DNA from 4 places in the Anoxybacillus sp. ST4 genome. Region 3 is predicted to be linked to each of the others. Evidence: riboswitches for the same ligand, from Rfam matches in the RefSeq annotation. Region 3 holds a riboswitch; each other region holds the start of a gene.
The links. A riboswitch is a leader RNA that binds a small molecule or an ion and turns the genes downstream of it on or off. The one in region 3 is predicted to bind S-adenosylmethionine.

Region 1: it holds a riboswitch for S-adenosylmethionine, as region 3 does, so the genes downstream of both, metK (methionine adenosyltransferase) here and K1I44_RS09210 (methionine ABC transporter ATP-binding protein) in region 3, are expected to answer to the same signal.
Region 2: it holds a riboswitch for S-adenosylmethionine, as region 3 does, so the genes downstream of both, K1I44_RS05800 (bifunctional homocysteine S-methyltransferase/methylenetetrahydrofolate reductase) here and K1I44_RS09210 (methionine ABC transporter ATP-binding protein) in region 3, are expected to answer to the same signal.
Region 4: it holds a riboswitch for S-adenosylmethionine, as region 3 does, so the genes downstream of both, K1I44_RS05300 (methionine biosynthesis PLP-dependent protein) here and K1I44_RS09210 (methionine ABC transporter ATP-binding protein) in region 3, are expected to answer to the same signal.

Annotation. Positions count from the first base shown of each region.
Region 1 covers NZ_JAHZOE010000002.1:42,553-48,628, forward strand. The annotation lists gene pckA (phosphoenolpyruvate carboxykinase (ATP)) at 1-1,550, opposite strand, end outside; SAM riboswitch class I at 1,726-1,834, shown strand; gene metK (methionine adenosyltransferase) at 1,955-3,160, shown strand; gene asnB (asparagine synthase (glutamine-hydrolyzing)) at 3,222-5,108, shown strand; gene K1I44_RS02440 (phosphatase PAP2 family protein) at 5,229-5,747, opposite strand; gene K1I44_RS02445 (gamma carbonic anhydrase) at 5,821-6,076, opposite strand, start outside.
Region 2 covers NZ_JAHZOE010000005.1:87,991-94,066, reverse strand. The annotation lists gene metH (methionine synthase) at 1-866, opposite strand, end outside; gene K1I44_RS05800 (bifunctional homocysteine S-methyltransferase/methylenetetrahydrofolate reductase) at 859-2,706, opposite strand; SAM riboswitch class I at 2,774-2,876, opposite strand; gene K1I44_RS05795 (YajQ family cyclic di-GMP-binding protein) at 2,970-3,461, opposite strand; gene K1I44_RS05790 (BMP family lipoprotein) at 3,629-4,594, shown strand; gene K1I44_RS05785 (methyl-accepting chemotaxis protein) at 4,607-6,076, shown strand, end outside.
Region 3 covers NZ_JAHZOE010000012.1:44,940-51,015, forward strand. The annotation lists gene sufC (Fe-S cluster assembly ATPase SufC) at 1-330, opposite strand, end outside; gene K1I44_RS09195 (carboxymuconolactone decarboxylase family protein) at 511-855, opposite strand; gene K1I44_RS09200 (MetQ/NlpA family ABC transporter substrate-binding protein) at 927-1,751, opposite strand; gene K1I44_RS09205 (methionine ABC transporter permease) at 1,768-2,436, opposite strand; gene K1I44_RS09210 (methionine ABC transporter ATP-binding protein) at 2,426-3,454, opposite strand; SAM riboswitch class I at 3,530-3,635, opposite strand; gene K1I44_RS09215 (hypothetical protein) at 3,958-4,431, opposite strand; gene K1I44_RS09220 (response regulator transcription factor) at 4,816-5,415, shown strand; gene K1I44_RS09225 (O-acetylhomoserine aminocarboxypropyltransferase/cysteine synthase family protein) at 5,455-6,076, opposite strand, start outside.
Region 4 covers NZ_JAHZOE010000005.1:5,057-11,132, forward strand. The annotation lists gene metC (cystathionine beta-lyase) at 1-326, opposite strand, end outside; gene K1I44_RS05300 (methionine biosynthesis PLP-dependent protein) at 330-1,433, opposite strand; SAM riboswitch class I at 1,506-1,613, opposite strand; partial or broken gene K1I44_RS05305 (RNA-guided endonuclease InsQ/TnpB family protein) at 1,930-2,466, shown strand; gene K1I44_RS05310 (DODA-type extradiol aromatic ring-opening family dioxygenase) at 2,637-3,395, shown strand; gene mscL (large conductance mechanosensitive channel protein MscL) at 3,409-3,804, shown strand; partial or broken gene K1I44_RS05320 (cupin domain-containing protein) at 3,891-4,100, opposite strand; gene K1I44_RS05325 (RNA-binding domain-containing protein) at 4,467-6,076, opposite strand, start outside.

The DNA.
Region 1 (6,076 bases), on a different contig from region 3:
TCAACATTCGTAAATTTTTTAAAGTTTTCGCGGAATTTAGCCGCGAGTTGTTTAGCTTTTTGTTCATATGCTTCCTTGTCTTCCCATGTGCTTTTTGGCTGCAACACTTCATCAGGGACACCTGGGACATGGAGAGGAATATGCAAGCCGAAAATTGGGTCTTGAACGGTTTCGACGTTGTTTAATTCTCCTTCTAACGCTGCTTTCACCATGGCGCGCGTATAAGATAGCTTCATTCGCTCGCCAACCCCGTATCCACCACCGGTCCAACCTGTGTTTACTAAAAATACTTGAACGCCATGGGCATCGATTTTTTGCCCGAGCATCTCGGCGTAACGCGTTGCAGGAAGCGGTAAAAACGGTGAGCCAAAGCATGTAGAAAACGTTGCTTCAGGCGATGTTACTCCGCGTTCCGTACCAGCGAGTTTGCTCGTGTAGCCGCTTAAAAAATGGTACATCGCTTGTTCTTTCGTTAGTTTGCTAATTGGTGGCAATACACCGAACGCATCTGCTGTTAAAAAGACGATTGTATGTGGATGACCCGCCACGCTCGGTTGAACAATATTGTCCATCGCTTCGAGCGGATACGCAGCGCGCGTATTTTCGGTAAGTGTCGCATCATCGTAGTTTGGTATGCGCGTGTCTGGATCGACGATGACGTTTTCTAATACAGAGCCGAAGCGAATGGCATCGAAAATTTGAGGCTCTTTTTCGCGCGATAAATTGATGCATTTTGCATAGCAACCGCCCTCGATATTAAAGACGCCGTTGTTCGACCACCCGTGCTCATCATCGCCGATTAAGCGACGGCTTGGATCAGCAGAAAGAGTCGTTTTTCCTGTGCCGGATAAACCGAAAAAGAGTGCGACATCTCCTTCTTGCCCTACGTTTGCTGAGCAGTGCATCGGGAAAATTCCTTGTTCTGGTAATAAAAAGTTCATTACAGAGAAAATGGATTTTTTCATTTCGCCAGCATACTCTGTTCCACCAATGAGCACTGTGCGACGTTCAAATGAGATGATAATAAACGTTTCTGAACGTGTGCCGTCTACAGCTGGATCAGCTTTAAACGTTGGAGCAGAAATGACTGTAAATTGCGGCTCGTGCGTTTTTAGTTCCTCTGCTGTTGGACGAATGAATAATTGATGAGCGAATAAATTATGCCAAGCAAACTCATTCACTACTTGAATAGGTAAACGATAAGCTGGATCGGCACCCGCAAAACCGTTAAATACGAACACTTCTTCTTTTGTCATTAAATAATCAACGACTTTATTGTAAAGACGATCAAACACTTCTTCAGAAATTGGTTGATTAACTGTTCCCCAGTCAATTTTATGTTTAACAGATAGTTCTTCAACGATATATTTATCTTTTGGGGAACGGCCTGTATATTTTCCGGTCGTTGCGCAAACAGCACCGGATGAAGTGAGAATGCCTTCTTGACGAGTTAACACTTTTTCTACTAATCGTGGTACAGATAAGTTATGAAAAACCCCATCCCTTTGCAAGAGTGTTGATAATTTGTTTGTCAGTTCAATGGAATTCATTGGACAAAACCTACCTTTGTTTGATTTATTCTTCATGTAAAAAGTATAACACATTTTAATAAATAATCCATACTAATTCATGTATTTTTCTTGAATTTATTTTCAAGATCGTTGTGGCATAAAAAACATTGACTCGCTTCATACAGATGTGATATGATGCTGAAATGAACGGATACTCTTATCCCGAGTTGGTGGAGGGGGACAGGCCCGATGAAACCCAGCAACCGTCACATGCGTGAAAAGGTGCTAACCTGTGGCAAGGGAACGCCCTTGAACGATAAGAGTGAAAGGCGCAGACAAATGCAAAAACCTTTCCTCTGAGGGAAAGGTTTTTTTCACGATAGACCATAATAAGAGGGATGAGTACCGTATCATTTGCCATTATACTGAGGAGGAATGTTTAAATGCCTAAACGTCGTCTGTTTACATCTGAATCTGTAACGGAAGGGCATCCGGATAAAATTTGCGACCAAATTTCCGATGCGATTTTAGATGCGATTTTAGCAAATGATCCAAATGCGCGTGTTGCATGCGAGACGAGCGTAACAACAGGACTTGTTTTAGTGAGCGGAGAAATTACGACATCTACATATGTAGATATTCCGAAAATTGTTCGCGAAACGATTCGTGAAATTGGCTATACGCGTGCGAAATACGGTTTTGACGCAGATACGTGCGCCGTATTAACGTCAATTGATGAGCAATCACCAGACATTGCGATGGGTGTTGACAAAGCGTTAGAAGCGCGTGAAGGACAAATGACAGACGAAGAAATTGAAGCGATCGGTGCAGGGGACCAAGGATTAATGTTTGGCTTCGCGTGCAACGAAACGAAAGAGCTTATGCCGCTTCCAATTTCGCTCGCCCATAAACTTGCGCGCCGTTTATCAGAAGTGCGTAAAGAAGACATTTTACCTTACTTACGTCCGGACGGAAAGACGCAAGTAACGGTCGAGTACGATGAAAATGGTAAGCCTGTGCGCATCGATACGATCGTTGTTTCTACACAACATCATCCAGAAATTACACAAGATCAAATTGTGCGCAACATTAAGGAGCATGTCATTAAGCCTGTCGTTCCAGCAGAATTGATCGACGAAAACACAAAATATTTCATCAACCCAACAGGTCGCTTCGTAATTGGTGGTCCACAAGGCGATGCAGGCTTGACAGGACGTAAAATTATCGTTGACACGTACGGCGGTTATGCTCGTCACGGTGGTGGAGCGTTCTCAGGAAAGGATCCAACAAAAGTGGACCGTTCGGCAGCATATGCCGCTCGCTATGTAGCGAAAAACATCGTTGCGGCAGGTCTTGCGGATAAATGTGAAGTGCAGCTAGCGTACGCGATCGGTGTTGCGAAGCCAGTATCTATTTCGATTGATACGTTCGGAACAGGTAAAGTATCTGAAGATATTTTAATCGAAGTTGTTCGCAATAACTTTGATCTTCGCCCAGCAGGCATTATTAAAATGCTCGATCTCCGTCGCCCGATTTATAAGCAAACAGCAGCTTATGGTCACTTCGGTCGCACGGACATTGATCTTCCTTGGGAGCGTACAGATAAAGCGGAAGCATTAAAACAACAAGCGTTACAGTTAGCGAAGTAAGCAAGAGAAGAGGGTTACATCATGTAACTCTCTTTCTTTGTTAAAAAAGTGGGGTGGCATAATGTGTGGATTCGTTGGTTGCATTTATGATCGACCGAAGCAAGCATGTGATGAATGGAAAAAGACGTTCCAACAAATGAATGATATCATTACTCACCGCGGACCAGACGATGAAGGATATTTTTTTGATGAGCATGTACATTTCGCATTTCGACGTTTAAGCATTATTGATTTAGAAGCAGGCCATCAGCCGCTCTCATACGAAAACGACCGATACTGGATCATTTTCAATGGAGAAATTTACAACTATATTGAACTGCGTGCACAGCTCGAGCAGAAATATACGTTTGCGACGCACTCAGATACGGAAGTGATATTAGCGTTATACGCTGAAAAAAAAGAGGCATGTGTGCAACAATTGCGCGGTATGTTCGCTTTTGTTATTTGGGATAAAGAAGAAAAAACGGTATTTGCTGCGCGCGATCCGTTCGGGATTAAGCCGTTTTTTTATGCTGCCCAAGGTGATCGTTTCCTCGTTGCTTCGGAAAAGAAAAGCCTTTTGTTAGCAATAGACGGGGATATTAACAAAGAAGCACTTCACCATTATTTAACGTTTCAATATGTTCCAGAGCCGTTGACGATGACGACAGGTGTCTATAAGCTAAAGCCAGGTCATTACATGGTAAAAAAAATCGGCGAACTACCGATATTTGTTCGCTATTTTACTCCATCGTTCACGCCGACAAATCAAATGGAAGAAAAGTGGATTGTCGATATTCGAAACGCTCTTATGAAGTCTGTTGAAGTGCATATGCGCAGCGATGTACCAGTCGGCTCTTTCTTATCTGGGGGAATCGATTCTTCGCTCGTTATCGCCATGGCGAAACAATTTCATCCTCATCTTGAGACGTTTTCAGTCGGGTTTGCTCATGAAGGATTTAGTGAGATTGATGTAGCAAAGGAAACAGCTGAAAAGCTAAATGTTCGACATTATAGCTATATAGTTTCCCCAGAAGAATATGTACAACATTTGCCGCACATTATGTGGCACATGGATGATCCTCTCGCTGACCCAGCAGCTGTGCCTCTTTATTTTGTTGCTCGTGAAGCAAGAAAGCGTGTTACCGTCGTATTATCAGGTGAAGGGGCAGATGAACTGTTTGGGGGATACAATATTTACCGTGAACCACATTCGTTACGTTTCTTTACCTATCTTCCGAAGCCGATGAAGCACATATTGCGCGTACTCGCCCGTCTTCTTCCAGAAGGGATGAAAGGAAAGAGCTTTATTGAGCGTGGTACGACGCCATTACGTGACCGATATATCGGCAATGCGAAAATGTTTGAGGAGAAAGAAAAAGCTCTTATATTGAAAGAATACAAGAGTCATTGGGCATATACGAGCATAACGAAACATTTATACGATGAAACGTCTTTGTATCACCCGGTCGAACAAATGCAATATGTTGATTTGCATACATGGTTATGCGGTGACATTTTATTAAAGGCTGACAAAATGACGATGGCTCATTCCCTCGAATTGCGCGTCCCATTTTTAGATAAAGAAGTGTTCGATGTTGCTAAGCATATTCCTGCTCATTTGAAAACGAAGAATGGGACGACAAAGTATATATTGCGAAAAGTGGCAGAAGGACTTGTACCAGATCACGTATTATACCGTAAAAAACTCGGTTTCCCTGTTCCGATTCGCCATTGGTTAAAAGATGAATTGTACGATTGGGCAAAAACGACGATTCAACAAAGTGAAACGGATGACGTATTCTATAAGCATGTTCTTTTACAGTTACTTGATGAGCATGCGACAGGAAGAGCTGATTATAGTCGGAAATTATGGACGGTGCTTATGTTCATGATTTGGCATGCCGTATACGTAGAGGAGAAGTATGATTTCTTCAAAGAACACGTTGCTATCCGCTCTCATGCGTAATGAGAGTGACGCGTGTGAATGACTTGCTCGTAGTGGGAAAGAAGTTCGCTGAATATGTTTTCCCAGTCTTTCGTCTGGGCATATTCGCGAGCGGCTTTCCCCATTTGTTTTCGCTCCTGTTCACAAAATAGCAGAAAATGAAGCAATACCAAATAGCGTACCGAGCATACAACCGGCAAGCACATCAGAAGGGTAATGAAGCCCTAAGTAAATGCGCGACACGGCAACGCTAACAGCAATAGGTAAAAGACAAACCGCAAGCGCTGGAGCGTATAGTAAAAACGGAACGATGACAGAAAACGCGGCTGTTGTATGTCCAGAAGGAAATGAATGATCGGTTAATGGATTTTTTGTTACTCGCGTATGGCGAAGGGAAATATAAGGTCGTTTACGTGGGTACATTTTTTTCATGACTGCCACAGGGATATGACTAAAAGCTAATGCAGCAGCACTCGCTATGGCGGCATCTCGCCATTCATCCTGCAGCAGCCAAATGGCTAACAAGACGGCTGTAATTGAAAAGGTTGCTCCCCCGACATGTGTAATGGAACGAAAGTATATATTCAACCATTTGCGGTCGAAATAACGATTAATGCTGTAAAATAATTTACATTCCCAATCGTACCACTTTTGCAACATAAGCCATTCCCCCTAACTTTATGATAAAATACGTATGTTAAGTAAATAATAAAACAATGTAAAAATACCACGCTTATTTGCTGCGTGGCTTGCTAGCTTGAAGCGTCTTGTAATATTGTCCTTTTTCTACGTACTCACGGCGAATGCGAGCCATTTCGCGCTCGTCTTCTTCTGTTAATGGCCGGATTACTTTTGCTGGGCGTCCGAACGCAAGAGTGCGTGGCGGTATTTTCTTTCCTTGTGGAACGAGGCTACCTGCACCGATAAAAGCACCTTCACCAATTTCGGCGCCATCCAAAACGATCGACCCCATACCAACAAGGGCACCT
Region 2 (6,076 bases), on a different contig from region 3:
CAACAGCCGCCGACAATGTTTAACCATCCTTTTTCGGCAAATTGGCGAATTTTTTTCGCGAGCATGTCTGGCGTTTCGTGATAACATCCTTCTTCGTCCGGAAGACCGGCGTTTGGATAACAGCTGACGGCTGTATTGGCGAGGGAAGCGAGCGAGCGCAAATGATCGGTCATAAATTCTGGACCGGTTGCACAGTTTAAGCCGACGGCAAATGGTTTCATATGTTGAATCGAAATAAAAAACGATTCGATCGTCTGTCCGGCAAGCGTTGTGCCCATCGGCTCAATCGTTCCTGAAATCATGAGCGGCACTTGTTTTCCGACCGTTTTAAACGCTTCGGTTATGCCTAGAAAAGCGGCTTTGACGTTTAACGTATCTTGGCACGTTTCTAATAAAAGAAGATCGACGCCGCCAAGTAATAGTCCGCGAGCTTGCTGTTCGTATGCGGCGACAAGTTCAGAAAACGTCGTTCCGCCTGTGACAGATAACGTTTTCGTCGTCGGTCCCATCGAGCCAGCAACGAAGCGTGGCCAATCGCTCGTTGAATATTGCTCCGCGATTCGCTTAGCGAGCTTTGCCGCTTCGATATTTAACTCAAGGGCGATATGTCCGAGATTGTATTCATCTAATACGATGCTCGTTGCGCCAAACGTATTCGTTTCGACGATGTCCGCACCCGCTTCAAAATAAGCTTCATGAATGTGGGCGATGACTTCTGGAGCGGTGATCGTCAAATATTCATTGCATCCTTCGTACGCTTCACCGCCAAAGTCATCCGCTGTTAAGTTGGCGGCTTGAATCATCGTTCCCATTGCCCCGTCAATAATTAAAATTTTCTTTTCGAGCTGTTCGAGTAAACTAGCCATGGTAAACCGTCCTTTCTTTTTTGAGCCGCTCTTTTTCGTGCGTGTAGCGAACGAGTTCGACCGTCATATCGTAACGTAAAAATGGTGTGATGAAATATATGCCTTGGAATAAATCGAACGCCGCATCGATGAGCGCTTTTGCAATCGCTAACCCTTCTTTTGTCGATTGGACAGGGTCGTTTGCGCAAGCAGCCATGCGCGCACGAATGTGATCGGAAAGGGTAATGCCCGGCACTTCATGGTGCAAAAAGTCGGCGTTTCTAGCGCTTGTAAGCGGCATAATGCCGATGTAAATTGGCGTCGATAAATGTTTTGTCGCCTCGTATACGTCTTCAATTTGTTTTTCGCTATATAGCGGCTGCGTTAAAAAATAGTGCGCTCCGCATTCAATTTTTTTCTCTAGCCGTTTCACCGCTTTATCTAAATGGCGTACGTTCGGATTAAAGGCCGCAGCGATGGAAAAGTTCGTTTTTTGTCCGAGCGGTTTTCCAGAATACGAAAGCCCTTCGTTAAATTGACGAATTAACGAAATTAAGTCAAACGATGATAAATCGTAGACGGATGTCGCCCCCGGAAAGTCGCCTACTTTAGACGGATCGCCTGTTAAAGCGAGCACATCGGTCATGCCGAGCGTATGAAGGCCCATTAAGTGCGACTGTAAGCCAATTAAATTGCGGTCGCGGCATGTGATGTGAATAAGCGGCCGCATGCCGAGCTGTTGTTTGACGATCGTTCCGACAGCGACGTTGCTAATGCGCGGTGTTGCTAGCGAATTGTCGGCAAGCGTTAACGCATCAATATGTGCTTCTTTCAACGCTTTGGCGCCTTCTAAAAATGTTGTTAAGCCGAGCTTTTTTGGTGGATCGAGCTCGACGATGATCGAACGGCGCGTGCGGGCAATGTCGTCTAAGGAAGGTTCTTTCGCCTGTTCCGCTTCTTGCACGACGACTGTATGCCGTTGTTTCACTTTTTTTTCATATACAGGTGTGCGGTCGGACAGGGCGCGAGCGATGGCGGAAATATGTTTCGGCGTCGTTCCACAACATCCGCCGATGAGTCGAACTCCTTGATCGCGAAAGGCGCGCGCTGTTTCTTCAAAATATTGTTCGCTCGTTTCATAAACGAATCGTCCGTCGCGATATTGCGGCAAGCTTGCGTTTGGGTACACCGATAAAAAGGCGCGCGTCGGAATCGGCACTTCTTCAAGCGAGCGCAACATATGATACGGACCGAGATGGCAGTTTAAGCCAACGACATCGGCGCCAAGTTGCTCTAATTGATGAAGCGCATCGGCAAGCGAGATTCCATGTTGCAAGACGCCAATGTCATGCAAGGTGACGTGGGCGATGAGTGGCAACGTCGTTTCTTTACGAGCGATGGAAAGAACGGTTTGCAGTTCTTCAAAATCGTAATACGTCTCAAGCAGCAGGCCATCGACGCCTTCGTTTAACAGCGCGTACAGCTGCTCGCGAAACGTTCGTTTCACTTCTTCGAGCGAAATGGTGCTTTTATTTGTGCTGCGGAGTCCCCCGATTGTGCCGAGCACATAGGCGCGTCCTCGCGCCGCTTGCTTGGCGAGCCGAACGGCTGCTTCGTTTATTTGTTTGACGTCATCTTGTAAGCCGTAGCGGGCGAGCTTTACATAGTTCGCTCCGTACGTATTCGTCTGGATGACTTCAGCTCCGGCATCGATATACGCTTCGTGAATGTGAACGATTTCCTCAGGCTTTGTCACATTTAATTCTTCAAAACAGCGATCGATGCCGTGCGCATATAATAACGTTCCCATCGCTCCATCGGCGATGACGATGCGTTCTTTTAAATCATCTAGCAATCCCACGTCCATTCCTCCGTTTCTTTTTCAAATAAAAAAGCCTTCTCCATAAGAAGAAGACGTTGCACGCTCCTTCTTATCTTCCAAGCGAATCGCTTGTCTGGACTTAGCACCTTGACGATCGTCAGGTTGCTGAAGGTTCATCGGGCCAGTCCCTCCCCTTCTCTCGATAAGATGATGTGTATGAAGTTACTCATAAATGTAACTGATTTTTTAGAAATATTCAACTATTTTATTTAAGAAAAGAAAAAAGAAGGCGCATAGCCTTCTTAACGGTAGTTGACGAATTGGACGTCGATCGGTAAGTCTGCTTCGCGAATGGCGGCGATGACTTTTTGTAAATCGTCTTTACTTTTGCCGCTGACGCGAATTTGGTCTTCTTGAATTTGACTTTTCACTTTTAAACCTGTATTTTTAATGATTGTGTTAATTTTTTTCGCGTTGTCTTTGTCGATGCCTTGGACGAGTTTCGCGCGTTGGCGTACCGTTCCGCCTGAAGCAGGTTCTACTTTTCCGTATTGAATGTTTTTCGTTGGTACACCTCGTTTAATAAGCTTTCCGATAAGCACATCTTTCAGTTGTTCTAGTTTGAACTCGTCGTCGGAAATAAGAATAAGCTCGTCTTTTTCAAGCGAAATGTCGCTTTTGCTCCCTTTAAAGTCGTAGCGATTTTGAATTTCTTTTAGTGCGATGTTGACGGCGTTCGTCACTTCCGACAAATCGACTTTCGACACGATATCAAATGAACTTTCTTTTGACATATAGATCACCTCAACATGAATTCGTTGTGCTTCCATTATAGTCGATTGTTGACATATGAACAACTTTACAAAATCTTTATATATAAAAAGTAAACAAAATGTCGATTGTTGTCGATATAATAAACGAAGTGGGATTTGAATGAAAGATAAGGAGATGAGGAAATTTTATGAAAAAAATAATTTCACTCATGATGGCATTCGTGTTATTGCTTGCCGCTGGGTGTTCACAAACGAGTTCATTTCAACCGAAAGAACGTGTCAAAATCGGTATTATGTTGTCAGATGTCGGACTAGGGGATCAATCGTTTAGCGATTCAGCGTTTAAAGGGCTTATGAAAGCGCGCGATGAGCTTGGCATTTTTTTTGATTATCGTGAGTTAAAAGAGACGGGGACGTATGAAAAAGGGCTAACCGAGCTTGTTGAAGCAGGGAACGATCTCGTTATCGGTCTCGGCTTTATGGTACAACAAGATTTAGAAAAGGTAGCGAAAACATATCCGAAACAGCAATTTATATTAATTGATGCCGTATCGGATTTACCAAACATTACATCGATTACGTTTAAAGAAGATGAAGGTAGCTTTTTAGCAGGTGTCGTTGCTGGTATGTTGACGAAAACGAACAACGTCGGCTTTGTCGGAGGGGCAGATGTTCCTCTTATTCGCAAATTTGCAAACGGCTTTATAAAAGGGGTAAAAGCGGTTAGACCGGAAGCGAATGTGCAAGAAGTGTATGCAGGCAACTTCGGTGATGATAAGCTTGGGGCAAAAATTGCAAAACAAATGATCGCAAACGGGGCAGACGTGCTGTATGCCGCCGCCGGATTTACAGGTGTTGGCGTATTGCGCGAAGCAGAGATGAACGGAAAATATGCGATTGGTGTCGATAGCGACCAATATTTTTATGCGGAAAAAGCAGTCGTCACATCGATGTTAAAAAATGTCGATGTCGCGTTATATACGGTCATTAAACAATATGTCGGAAAGAAAGACGTGCCAAAAGGGACGGTTGAACTAGGGTTAAAAGAAAACGGCGTCGATTTAGCGCCTATTCGTGTCGTGACGTTTAGTCCAGAGCAACAAGCAACGTTAGAAAAATGGAAAGAACAAGCGGCAAACGGCATCGCGAAATAAAGGAGGGATACGATGTCTATTCAACAACGACTATTATTTCACTCATTAGCAACGCCAATTATTGCTGGCGCCATTATCGTATTTATTATTATGAATATGCTTTCTATTCAATCGTCGAATCAAGATTTCGTTCCGCTCATGATGAAAGCACAACATTTGCAGGCAGAACTAAAAGCGACGAAGCAAAGTTTAAGCAATTACGCCTACAGCCCGACAGAAGGAAATAAGCAAGAAGTGCTCGTTCATTTGGAAGAATCAGAAAAGTTGTTTAGCGCATTAAACAAAGGATTGACTGCACCGTATGTTCGCTCTTCTCTCGAACGAGCAAACAACAAATTTGCCGCGCTAGCAAATGAATCAAAAGCGGCTCTGGATGCGCAAAATGTGGCGGAAATTCGCCGCCAGTCGATGCGCGCGGAAGGGGTATTAAACGATGTGCATGTCGTAAATACGTATGTAAACGAGTATTACGAACATATGCAAAAGCAATTGCAAAGTCAAATACAACAAGTCATTACGATTTCGCTCATTGCGATCGCGATCGTGCTATTGTTTGCTGGATTTAGCGGTTTTCGCTTAACAAAAAAAATTACGGCACCTCTTCGCAACATTGCGGAAAATGCGAAACAAATTGCGCGCGGCAATTTGCGTATCGAGCCTGTTGTGTATAACGGGAAAGATGAGTTAGCGGATTTAAATGAAGCTTTTACAACGATGGCCAACCAGCTTAACGGATTGCTTCAGTCGGTCGATACGGCAAGCAAGCAAGTCGAGATGTTTGCGAAAGACATTGATGATGAAACGAAAATGTTGACGGAAATTAATAACCAAGTTGCTGTATCAACGAACGAATTGTCGGCAGGGGCACAAAGTATTTCGGAAGACTTGCAAAGCGCGGTGCAGCTCATTGAGCGAATGGAACAAACGGTGCAACAAAATGTCGCACGCACCGAACAAACAGCTCGATATAGCGATGAGGCGGTGGAAGCGATCACGCATGGTCAAGCTGCGCTAGCCGAACAAAAATCGTTTATTGATGAAAATGCGAAAGCGACCGCTTCGATTGAACAATCAACGAAGCAGTTTGCAGCGTATGCAAGCAAAATTGAAGATATGGCTAAAGCTGTATCGGACATTGCTACGCAGACGAACTTGCTCGCGTTAAATGCGGCGATTGAAGCAGCGCGCGCAGGAGAAGCAGGGAAAGGATTTGCCGTCGTTGCGGAAGAAGTGCGCAAGCTTGCAGAAGAATCATCGAAAGCGACAAGCCAAATTTTTGAAATGGTACAACTCATTCAATCTGGTTTAACGAATGTGACAGAAGCGGTTCGTCGTGGGGTCGACATTGCCGAAGCGCAGGCGAAAGCGATTGAAACGACGACGGAGGCGTTTGCACAAATTGAAAATAAAGTGCATCATATTACGACAGATATTCAAACGCTTGTTATCGGCATGAACGAATCAAAAGAACTTGGCAAAAAC
Region 3 (6,076 bases):
TCCACGACGTGCATTAATCGCTGAACGAAGAAAATCAGCATTCGTTACACCGCTAATTTCGCTCGGATATTGCATGGCTAAAAAGAGACCAGCACGAGCACGCTCATCTACTTCCATTTCTAATACGTCTTCACCGTCTAATGTAATGCTCCCTTTTGTTACTTCATATTTTGGATGGCCCATAATCGCCGCCGATAATGTCGATTTTCCCGTTCCGTTCGGTCCCATGATCGCATGGAACTCGCCGCCTTTAATTTCAAGGTTAACCCCTTTTAAAATTTCTTTCCCGTCAATTGCAACGTGAAGATCTTTAATCGTTAATGTTGCCATAAAAAAATACCTCCAGTTTCACTTATGTTCATAAAAACGTAATTCTCACTTTATTCTCATTACAATTTTATAACAGATGAAAAGTATTAGCAACCTTATTGCAAGCATTTTGATACTTTTTTGTTTCAAAAGTTTGCTCGTTTTATCACATATGTAAAAAAGGTAGGGAACCCCTACCCTTTAATGCATGCGAGTAAATTCATCGACACATTGTCGAACGAGCGTAACGGACTGGCTCATCGTCGCCCCTCCAGCTAAAGCAGATGCGACAGCACACGCTTCAAATATTTCTTTCTCTGTCGCCCCTTCATCGATGCACCCTTTCGTATGATAAATGGTACAATATTCATCTTGTTTAGCGACACTAATCGCTAGTGCGATGAGCTGTTTTTCTTTTTTTGATAGCTCCCCTTCGGCGAAGCAAGCTTCCGTAAATGCGTTAAACGCTCGTCCAACATGAGGCATTTGTTGTGTGAACGTGCCTAACCCTTGCTTATATTCGTGTAAACATTGTTCCATCGACATATGCACTCCTCCTTCCTTTTTATCATGCGTCGTTTTCGAGAAAATATAAAAGGACGCCCGAATGGACATCCTTATTTCGTTGCTGGAATAACAGCACCATTATATTTTTGTAAAATGAAGTCTTGAATTTCCTTTGATTGCAACACTTCAACAAGCGTCTGAATTTCTTTACGGTTTTCGTCACCTTTACGAACCGCGATAATGTTCACGTATGGGTTGTTTCCTGGCGATTCGACAGCGATCGGATCTTTTGCTGGATCTAAACCGGCATCTAACGCATAGTTGGCGTTAATTAATACCGCATCTCCTTCATCATTTTTATACACTTGCGGAAGCAATCCTGCCTCAACATCCGCTTCAAATACTAAATTTTTCGGATTTTCAACAATGTCATCAATTGTTGCTTTCGTCTTATCGACACCTTCTTTTAATCGAATTAGTCCTTTTTCTTCAAGCATCGATAAAATACGACCGTGATCAGCAACAGAGTTACTCATAATGATTTTTGCACCGTTTGGTAGCTCTTCAAGACTTTTGTATTTTTTTGAATATACGCCAATCGGCTCAATATGAATACCGCCTGCATTCACAAAGTCATAGCCATGTTCTTTCATTTGAGCTTCTAAATAAGGAATGTGTTGGAAATAGTTTGCATCTAACTCTTTATCCGCTAATGCTTTGTTTGGTAACACGTAATCTTGGAACGTCACAATTTCTAGTTCAATTCCTTTTTCTTTTAAAATTGGTTTTGCTTTTTCTAAAATTTCTGCATGTGGTACGTTTGATGCACCGATGACAAGCTTGTTCGCTTTTTCCTCTGCACTTTCATTGTTTCCGCAAGCAGCGAGCGCGAAAACGATCATGGCAGCAACAAGTAAAGAGAGCCATTTTTTCATTTGTTTTTTCCTCCTTTTATCGTTTATCTATTTTAGAAGTGACAAAGTCACCAACAAACTGAATGATAAAGACGATGACTAAAATGAGCACTGTTGCAACGAGCGTCACATCGTTATTGTTACGCTGGAATCCTTCCAAATAAGCTAAGTTCCCAAGCCCCCCAGCACCGACAACTCCCGCCATCGCCGTATAGCCAACGAGAGCGATCGCTGTAACGGTAATTCCAGATACAAGGGCAGGAAGCGCTTCAGGGAGGAGCACTTTCCAGATGATTGTCGTTGTCGTTGCTCCCATCGCTTTTGCCGCTTCAATAACCCCTTTATCAATTTCACGAAGCGCAATTTCAACCATGCGCGCATAAAATGGAGCCGCTCCAATAATGAGCGCCGGCAGTGCCGCATTGGCACCAAGAATCGTACCGACAACAAACTTAGTAAACGGGATGAGTAAAATAATTAAAATGATGAACGGGATCGAACGGAAAATGTTAACAAACGATGCGATAACGCCGTTAATGATACGATTTTCCCATATGTTTCCCTTTGACGTTAAAAAGAGTAACAATCCAAGCAAAATGCCGAGCACAAACGTCGCCGCAACTGAAATAGCTGTCATATATAACGTTTCCGCTGTTGCCGCCCATATTTTATCCCAAACGACGTTCGGAAATAGCTCATTCCACATTCGCCAACACCTCCACTCCAACTTCTTGCTGGCGAATAAAAGCGAGCGCTCGCTCGATTTCTTCATTCGCACCGTCTAAATGAACGAACAACACCCCGTATGAACCGTGATGCGTTTGCGAAATTTTCCCTTGCAAAATGTTCACGTTCAAATCAAATTGTCGAATGATGTGCGTGATGAGCGGTTGCTCAGCTGCTTCGCCGACAAATGTAAGCTGTACAACTTTTCCATTTGGATATCGCTCAAGAAGATGCAACATCGCTTCTTTCGTTTCTTCCGGCTCAGTTACTTGTTGAACGAAACGCTTCGTAATCGGCTGCTCCGGCTTACGAAACACGTGAAGCACTTCACCCATTTCAACGATTTTTCCGTTTTCCATGACCGCTACACGATCACAAATTTTACGAATGACGTGCATTTCATGGGTGATTAATACGATCGTTAAACCGAGACGTTTATTAATGTCGACGAGCAAATCTAAGATGGAATCTGTCGTTTGTGGGTCGAGCGCTGACGTCGCCTCGTCGCACAACAACACTTTCGGATTGTTCGCTAACGCGCGTGCAATGCCGACGCGCTGCTTTTGTCCTCCGCTCAATTGCGACGGATACGCGTCTTCCCTTCCTTGCAGTCCGACAAGTTGAATTAGTTCATCAACGCGCTTCATTCGCTCCTCTTTCGGGACGCCGGCAATTTCGAGGGGGAATGCAATATTTTCGCGCACTGTTCGCGACCAAAGTAAATTGAAATGTTGGAAAATCATGCCGATTTGCTGGCGCGCTTGTCGCAATTGTTTTCCGCCAATTTTTCCGATCTCCTTGCCATCGACGATGACTTCGCCGCTCGTTGGCTTTTCTAATCCGTTTAATAACCGAATGAGCGAACTTTTTCCTGCACCGCTATAGCCGATAATGCCAAAAATTTCTCCTGCTTCAATATGCAAGTTCACACGATCAACAGCGGTCACATGTCCACTTGCTGCTTTGTACACTTTTGTTACATTCGATAATGTAATCACGTTGCTGTCACCTTCCTTCCATGAAAAAAGCCTTTCTGCTCAAGAGAACAGAAAGGCGCGAATCGTCCGTTCTGTCTCTTATCTCTCAAAGCAAACGCTTTGTGTGAATTGGCACCATTTCAGCAGCGCTGACGGTTGCCGGGTTTCATCGGGCACATCCCTCCACCTCTCTTGATAAGAGCGCTTTTAAACGCTTTATTCAGTTAACGTTTTAATATGTTTGAGGATCATTTTAAATTACAAAGGTGAGTATATCATCGAAAGAAGGACAGTGTCAATAAAAATTTTTCAACTATTTCCCCTTCATAATCAAGTGAACTGAATATATAGCATGAGAAACCACTACTCTTTGGATGTCGGACTACGAACAAACCCGCCGCTTTGTTAAAATGCAAAAGACTGACCCAACACGCATTAGCGTTTCAGATCAGCCTCTTCAGTTCAAAAAATGAAGTTAAACTTTCCAATTGCAGGCATACATAGTTACATGCCAAACGAACCCTTTAATTACACTCTTCTTTTGTAATTCTAATCGTTACATACACTTTATGAAAAGAGTCATAGTAGTCAGCTTGTGCAACACTAGATGTATACCATTTATCAACTAATTTTAAGTAAGAATCTGTATTCACTAAAGAATAAATTCCTGTAATAGTAGAGGACTTAGTGGTTAGATTTCGATCGTACGTAACTGTCATCGTCACTGTACCATACATACTCTGAACCGTTTTTGTTTCTTTATTTCCTCGGATAATAGTATCAAGTGGAGTAATTTTTGATTTTGAATTGCTTAATTTCGCTATTGAACTCCCTACTGCAGGAGTAACTATAATTGTTACATTACCCTCTTTATATACTCGTTTCGGGAGCGTACTAGCTTCAGTAGTAATTAACGATCCAAAAAACCCATCTAATAACAGAGTAACAGTTAATGCTAGGGTAGGGACTAAAATAAGCCTTCTAAATTTACTTTTCATTATTTTCTCTCCTCGCATAGTCCAATTGTAATGCTAGTTCTCCGCTACTTGTCCATAATGAGATAGACTTGTACATTAGCGTCAGTTAAACATCGGTATCATGAATATTAAATAGAAATTTTTATTTAGCTGATTACTCACCATAGGTATACCGTATTGTATAAAAATCAGACATTCTTTATTTCAACTTATACATTGCTTACACTCCTCCGCTTCTTCTCAAAAATTAGCTGATCAGCTATTTTCAATTTACCAAAAATAGAAAAGAAAAAAATCCGTATTTTCCGCCAATTTTTTGGCGAAAATCCGCCAATTCCTTTAAAACAAATGACAAAGTTTATTAAATGAAGTAGAATTTAGGAAAAGAGTAGAGAGGGAAATCGCATGACTATTCGTACATTGCTTGTTGATTCCGATCCTGTCTATTTGCTTGGTTTGGAAAAATTGTTGGAAAACGAAAGTAGCATAACGGTTGTCGGTTCTGTTTCTTGTATTGATTCACTAGAGACTCTCATACATATACATGTACCAGATGTCATTGTGATAAATGCGCATATGCACATAATAAAAGCATTTGACTGGATAAAAAATGCGAAGAAGACACACCCTATGATAAATGTCATTATGCTATGCAACTATCCACCACTTGCCTTATCTGCGTATGAGGCAGGTGTATCCGTGATATTATCAAAAGAAAAAGTTTCTACTCATTTGGCACATGCGATTCGCCACAGCAATGGAGGAGAGAGACTTCTTTTACTTGACAGTGAAGCTACATGTCACATGACAAGTTGTTTGACAAAAATTGAAATAGATATATTACAAATGTTAGCAGATGATAAAACAAGTGTACAAATCAGTGAACATCTAAATATGAGTAAACGAACGTTTGAACGGCACCTTTCTTCTATTTTCGAAAAATTGGGGGTTTTGTCACGAACAGGAGCGGTTGCTCAAACGCTGCGGTTACAACTCATAAAATGAAAGGTGCTAGTCGAAAAATCTAACTAGCACCTTTCATATTTACACCCGCGAATACATCGACCGTACCCCTGTCGCCGCTTCAATCGCTTGTTCTAAGTCTTCGATTAAATCATCGACATTTTCAATACCGACCGATAAACGAATCATATCTTCTGTCACACCGGATGCTTTTAAGTCTTCTCCACTTAATTGTTGATGCGTTGTACTTGCAGGATGAATAATTAAACTTTTTGCATCACCGACGTTGGCAACATGCGACCAAAGCTTAACGTTGTTAATTAACGTAGCCCCTGCTTCACGGCCACCTTGAATGCCAAAGACAACGACTGCTCCTGCCCCTTTTGGCATATATTTTTTCGCTAGCTCTTTTGCTGGATGATTGTCATGTTCAGGGTACAACACCCAATGGACTGCTGGATGGTTGTCCAAATACTCGACGATTTTTCTCGTATTGGCAATATGTTCTTTCATGCGGACATGCAACGTCTCCAGTCCTAAATTAAACTGAAACGCGTTGAATGGGCTAATCGCCGGACCTAAGTCACGCAACAATTGCACGCGCGCTTTGACGATATACGCCGCCGCACCGATGTCTGCGTATACGAGATTATGGTAACTTGGATCTGGCGCCGTAAACGCTGGAAACTTCGGCGAATTCCAA
Region 4 (6,076 bases), on a different contig from region 3:
AATACATCGGTGAGGATGCGATACGTTCCACCATACACATCATCGGTAATTAATACGTGATCCCCTTTTGATAACAATAAAAAGGCTGTTGAAATGGCAGCCATGCCCGATGCGAACGCAAAACCGCTCGCTCCACCTTCTAATTCCGCAATCGTCTCCTCTAACGCCTCGCGCGTCGGATTGCCCGAACGGCTATAATCGTATTTGCCAAACGTATCGAAATCAAACTGATGAAACGTTGACGCATGATGAATCGGAACGCTAACGGCCCCTGTTTGCGCATCGATCCGCCATTTATTGTGAACGAGTTGCGTTTGCAAATCCATCTTTTACACCTCTTTCATGCGTTGAAACGCTTGAGTTAAATCGGCAATTAAATCGTCCGCATGTTCAATGCCGACAGAAAAACGCAATAGGCGATTACACACCCCGTTTGCGATGCGAACATCCTCTGGAATATCCATATGCGTTTGCGTCGCTGGATACGTAATAAAACTTTCGACACCGCCTAAACTTTCCGCAAACGTAATGAGCTTTAAACTTCGCAAAAAGGCATCCACCCATTTTTCATCGCGCACGCGAAACGACAACATTCCTCCTCTTCCCGGATACAATACGTCCGTCACATCTTCATGTTCGACTAAAAATTCATATATCGCCTTTGCGTTTTGTTCGTGCTGGCGCATGCGAAGCGCAAGCGTCTTCATGCCGCGAATTAACAGCCATGAATCAAACGGCGACAACACTGCACCGATGGCGTTATGATACATCGCTAGCTGTTCGCACAATTGTTTTCCTTTGGCGACAATGAGCCCGGCTAGCACATCGTTATGTCCGCCTAAATATTTTGTCGCGCTATGAACGACGATGTCGGCTCCTTTTGTGAGCGGCTTTTGCAGTACAGGGGTGTAAAACGTATTATCGACGATAAGAAGCAGCCCATGTTGTTTCGCAAACGCCGCGACCGCTTCGATGTCCGCTTCTTGCATTAAAGGATTCGTTGGCGTCTCTAAAAAAATCGCTTTTGTTTTGTCCGTCACATATGCCTTTACCGCATCAACATCGCGAAAATCGACGTATGTAAACGACAGCCCGTATTTCTTCCATCCTTTTTCAAACAAACGATACGTTCCGCCATATAAATCGGCCGAAACGAGAAAATGGTCGCCGCTTTCAAACAGCGCAAACACCGTTTGAATCGCCGCCATGCCTGAACTACATGCGAAACCTTGATCTCCTTCTTCTAGCTGTGCAATCGCTTCTTCGACAATATGCCTTGTCGGGTTTCCCGTCCGAATGTAATCATACCCTGTCGACTGCCCGATGCCTTCATGCCGATACGCCGTTGAAAAATATACTGGTGGATTGACCGTTCCCGTCGCTCTCTCGCTCCGATTGCCAATTTGCGCTAACCGCGTTTCAATATGACTCATTCGCTCTCTTCCTTTCTAAAAAAATAAAAGCCTTCAAAGAAGAAGGCTTTTTTGTCCATAGACAATCGCTTCTTCTTATCTTCCGAATTGAACGCCAATTCGCTGGATTTAGCACCTGACCGTTTCTGGCTGGTTGCTGAAGCTTCATCGGGCCAGTCCCTCCGCTTCTCTCGATAAGAACGCAAAACAATATCGAATTTTCTGATTTTAAATTAATGTACATCATTTACAACAAAATTGCAACTGTTTTTTATTCCCCTTTCAACAACAAACAGCATGCATCCCATCAAAGATATGGCACATATATTTGCACTTCACATGTAAAAATAGACAAATCAAATCGATATATGGTAAAGTGGGGGCAAAAGTGAAGGAGGTTGGAAACAGTTAAAATAAATTTATAAAATTTAGCCAAACTCTATATACAACTTACAAAATGATTCAGGGGTTGGTAAAAGATGATAAAGACTTATAAGGTCATGCTTTTGCCAAACCAAAAAAAGTGAAGAAGTTGGAGAAAAGACTTAAAAGGCTACAACGTAAACTAGCGAAAAAATATGAGGAAAATAAAATAAAAACAGAAGGAGGTGAATTCCGTTACAGAAAAACAAACAATATAAAGAAGTTGGAATTCCTTGTTTTAAAAACGTATCGAAGGCTGAAACATATCAGGCACGATTATATTCATCAAATCACTGCATCTTTGGTGAAAACCAAGCCAGAGTATGTTGTGATGGAGAGCTTACATACTCATGGAATGTTAAAGAACAGAAAGCTATCGAAAGCTGTACAAGAACAAACATTCCGCGAGTTTAAAAGGCAAATGGAATATAAATGTGCTTGGAATGGGATCAAGTTTATAGTTGCAGATCGATTCTTCCCTTCGTCTAAAACTTGCAGTCATTGTGGTGCTGTAAAAGATAAACTTTCTTTATCAGAAAGAACGTTTGTATGCGATGAATGTGGAAACAAAATAGACAGGGATGTAAACGCAAGTATAAACCTAAAAAATTATGGCAAATCAATAGCCTAGCAATTGATATGTACCCATTCGTTAGTGGGGAGTTTAAGCCTTCGAAGCGCCATATCAAACGAGAGTAGTTTTGGCGAAATCGGGCGCGATGAACAAGGAAAGAAACATAGGTCTTTATAAGATTTTTAGCTATCTTATAAAGCCTTATAAGTTTTCTGTAACGGAATATAATGACTGCTTTATTTCTCGCGCACGGATCACCAATGTTAGCTATTGAAGATAGCGCATATGCATCGTTTTTAACCAATTTCGGTAAACGCATAGATGCAAAAGCAATCGTTTTATTTACTGCACATTGGACGACGCGTCAACCGACCGTTTCATCAATTGACGGAACGTATGAGATGATTTATGATTTTTCCGGTTTCCCACGTGAATTGTATGAAGTAACTTATGCTGCACAAGGTTCAGTCGAATGGGCAAAACGCGTCCAACATCATCTGAAGCACGTCTCCCCCATCGTCAATATCGACGAGAAGCGCGGACTTGACCACGGCTCATGGGTATTGTTAAGCCGACTATTTCCAAAAGCAAACGTTCCAATTATTCAGGCATCCGTTGTTCCTTCGTGGACACCAAAGCAGCTATTTCAACTTGGTAAAGCGTTACGCCCGTTGCGTGACGAAGGTGTCATGATCATCGGTAGTGGTGGCACAGTGCACAATTTAATGGCGCTTCGCTGGGATGAACAAACGAAAGCAGATTGTTGGGCTGTCGCCTTTGATGATTGGTTGCTTGCTCAGTCATCTGCCCATAGTGAAGATGTGTTTCACTATGAAGAAAAAGCCCCTTATGCTAAACAAGCCGTCCCGACTCAAGAACATTTAGCACCGTACTGGATTGCTTACGGAGCCGGCAATCGCTCGCCACATGTTTTATTCCGAGAATACGAGTACGGAAACTTAAGCCTTTTAGCTGTATCATTTTAATGGAGGGATTCCGATGTGGAACGAGTTTAAGAAATTCGCTATACGAGGCAACGTCATCGACTTAGCTGTCGGAGTGATTATTGGTGGGGCATTTGGAAAAATTGTTTCTTCCCTCGTCAATGACATTATTATGCCCCTTGTCGGTCTCATTTTAGGGGGAATTGATTTCAGCAAGTTATCTTGGAAAGTCGGAGAAGCAGAAGTGAAATATGGGGCTTTTATTCAAACTGTCGTTGACTTTTTTCTCATCGCCTTTTCCATTTTTATATTTATTAAGCTGTTAAACAACTTGCACGAACGAATGAAAAAACAAGAAGAGACGAAACAAACCGCACCAACGATTACAAAAGAACAACAACTGCTCACAGAAATTCGCGATTTATTGAAACAACAAAAAGAAATGTCGTAAAGGGCTGTCCGAAAAGTCGCATGTCATCCTATCAAGAGCTTATTGGACAATACAAGTAAGAGACTTGAGGCATCGCCCCAAGTCTCTTATCGTTCCGCCGCAAGGGCATCCGCTTTTGTCGGATGCACCGTTCCAGCTGGGTGTTGTGGTGGGGCATAAATCGAGTACAGTTTAAGTGGAACGTTGCCCGTGTTAATCAAGTTATGCCACGTTCCCGCTGGCACGAAAATAGCCGATCCGTCCGCTACCTTTCTTTCAAACGTGAGCTGATCTTTCCTTTTTCCCATGCGCACCATGCATATAGCTCGGATAGTAATAATACACATTCCCACCTCTTTCAATATCATCAATCGCTATGTTATGCGCCATGGATAAATTCGACAAGGCTGTTGGCTTTCTTCGTTTGAAGAAGGTCAAGTCCGGTAGAGACGTGACAGTTCGCCTCGAACATACTGTACACATAAGCCAGTTGCACTCTTTCGTAAATATTAAAAAGACATCGGTTTAAATCTAACCGATGTCTTTAACTAAATCCTACAACTAACAATAACTATTCCTATAACTAATTAGTTAATGGAAAAACCGCGTAAAATCAATATTCGAGCAATTTTTATAACTAATTTTATTAACTAAACCTATAACTAATTTAAAACTAAGTTTAACTAATTAGTTAATGCCCATTTTGGATAGCGGGCAGAACCTTGATTTACAATAGTTCTATCCTTCTTAGACATTTCTTGAAGCAGGTTTCCGATGTACCTCTTTTTTTGCTTTTCATTGAGAGCATCAGATAGTTTATCTAGCAACAAATCATCAATATCTTTCCTACTTGCCACTTTATACTGACGCAAAAATGAAATAATCAGTTGCTTATAATGCTCTTTATCAAAGGCCCTGTTTTTAATATAGGTAGTTTTATCTCCTGTAATTTCAGCGATTTTAGCGGAAACATATAGGTTTGGATATCTGCCTTCCACTAATTTTAATGCCCTTAATTTTTTTGCTTCTTCTTGTGTGATGCGTTGCTTTTTTTGCACCTTATCTAACGCAATCACTACACTCAAATCTAGATCTGTATGGCTGATAAGCATACGAGTATAGTTATAATCCAATATTTTGCCGTAAATGGTCACTTTTACTTTATTCGGTTCACTTAAATCATAATCCGGCATTGGAAAGAATCTTTTTCGTTGCTCTAAAAACATTTTCTTAATTCCCGAACCAATTGTATCAATCATATTCAGATTGACCATTGCTTCGGCTAAAAAGCGATTTCGATAATATTCTTGAGGTGCATCACGTTCAATCACATTCTCAATCGTTTCAGGAATAAATTCACCAAGATTTGTAAAAATTAATTCCTCTGGTTTTTCAACAACATTAATTCGTCCTTGAAGAGTGTAATCTTGATGAGCAATACAGTTATGCAATGCTTCACGAATGACGTAAGGATCATACTGATTCACTTCAATTGGGAACAAACTTTGGTCCGGCATATAGCGATATTTTAAATTGCGGATTTTTGCAAAAAGTTCATTTGTGTTTAAAATAAATGGCGGTCCAAAATGCTCATAATCCCTCTCAATATTATGTTCGTCTTTCAAAATCCATGTCATTTTTGCAACAGCCGGCGCCAAAAAGTGTTCGGATTCAGGTTTACCAAGCAATATAATGGCTGCTCTCGTAATTTGTCCGTTAATCGTTACCCTTGCTTTATTCAGAAACGTTATATCATCCCATTTATCGACATCTTCGGCTAAACGTGGATTTTTCTTTTTATACTCTTCTCTTGCCTTCTCAATGGCCGTTTTATCTAAGTCATCAATCGTAGCACCGGGACAAATCACGGCCGACCAATCTTCTTTCATACGTTGGTTGCGAATACTTTCGATTTCTTGTATGCTGAGTGGAACCTTCGACTCACCATTTCGGCCAAAATAATGACCTTTCCAAGATGTTGGCATTCCCTTCAGCGCAGCAGGAATTTGAAACATAATCACCCTGCCCTCTGGATAAAAAAGTTCATAAATCTCAACAAACGACAGCCCACCGTTTGTATGCCTCGATATCTCATGTTTAAGGCTATCTAAATCGGCTCTATTTTCTCTGTATTGTGTTCCAACAATTTCTTTATTTTTATCTTTTACTCCAAAAATAAGCCACCCATAAGGCTGATTTTTTAAGTTAGCCTCATTGCTTAACGCTGAAAAGTATTCACCTAAATCATCAAAACCAAAATTATTTTTGGCTTCTTTAAACTCTACCCATTCAT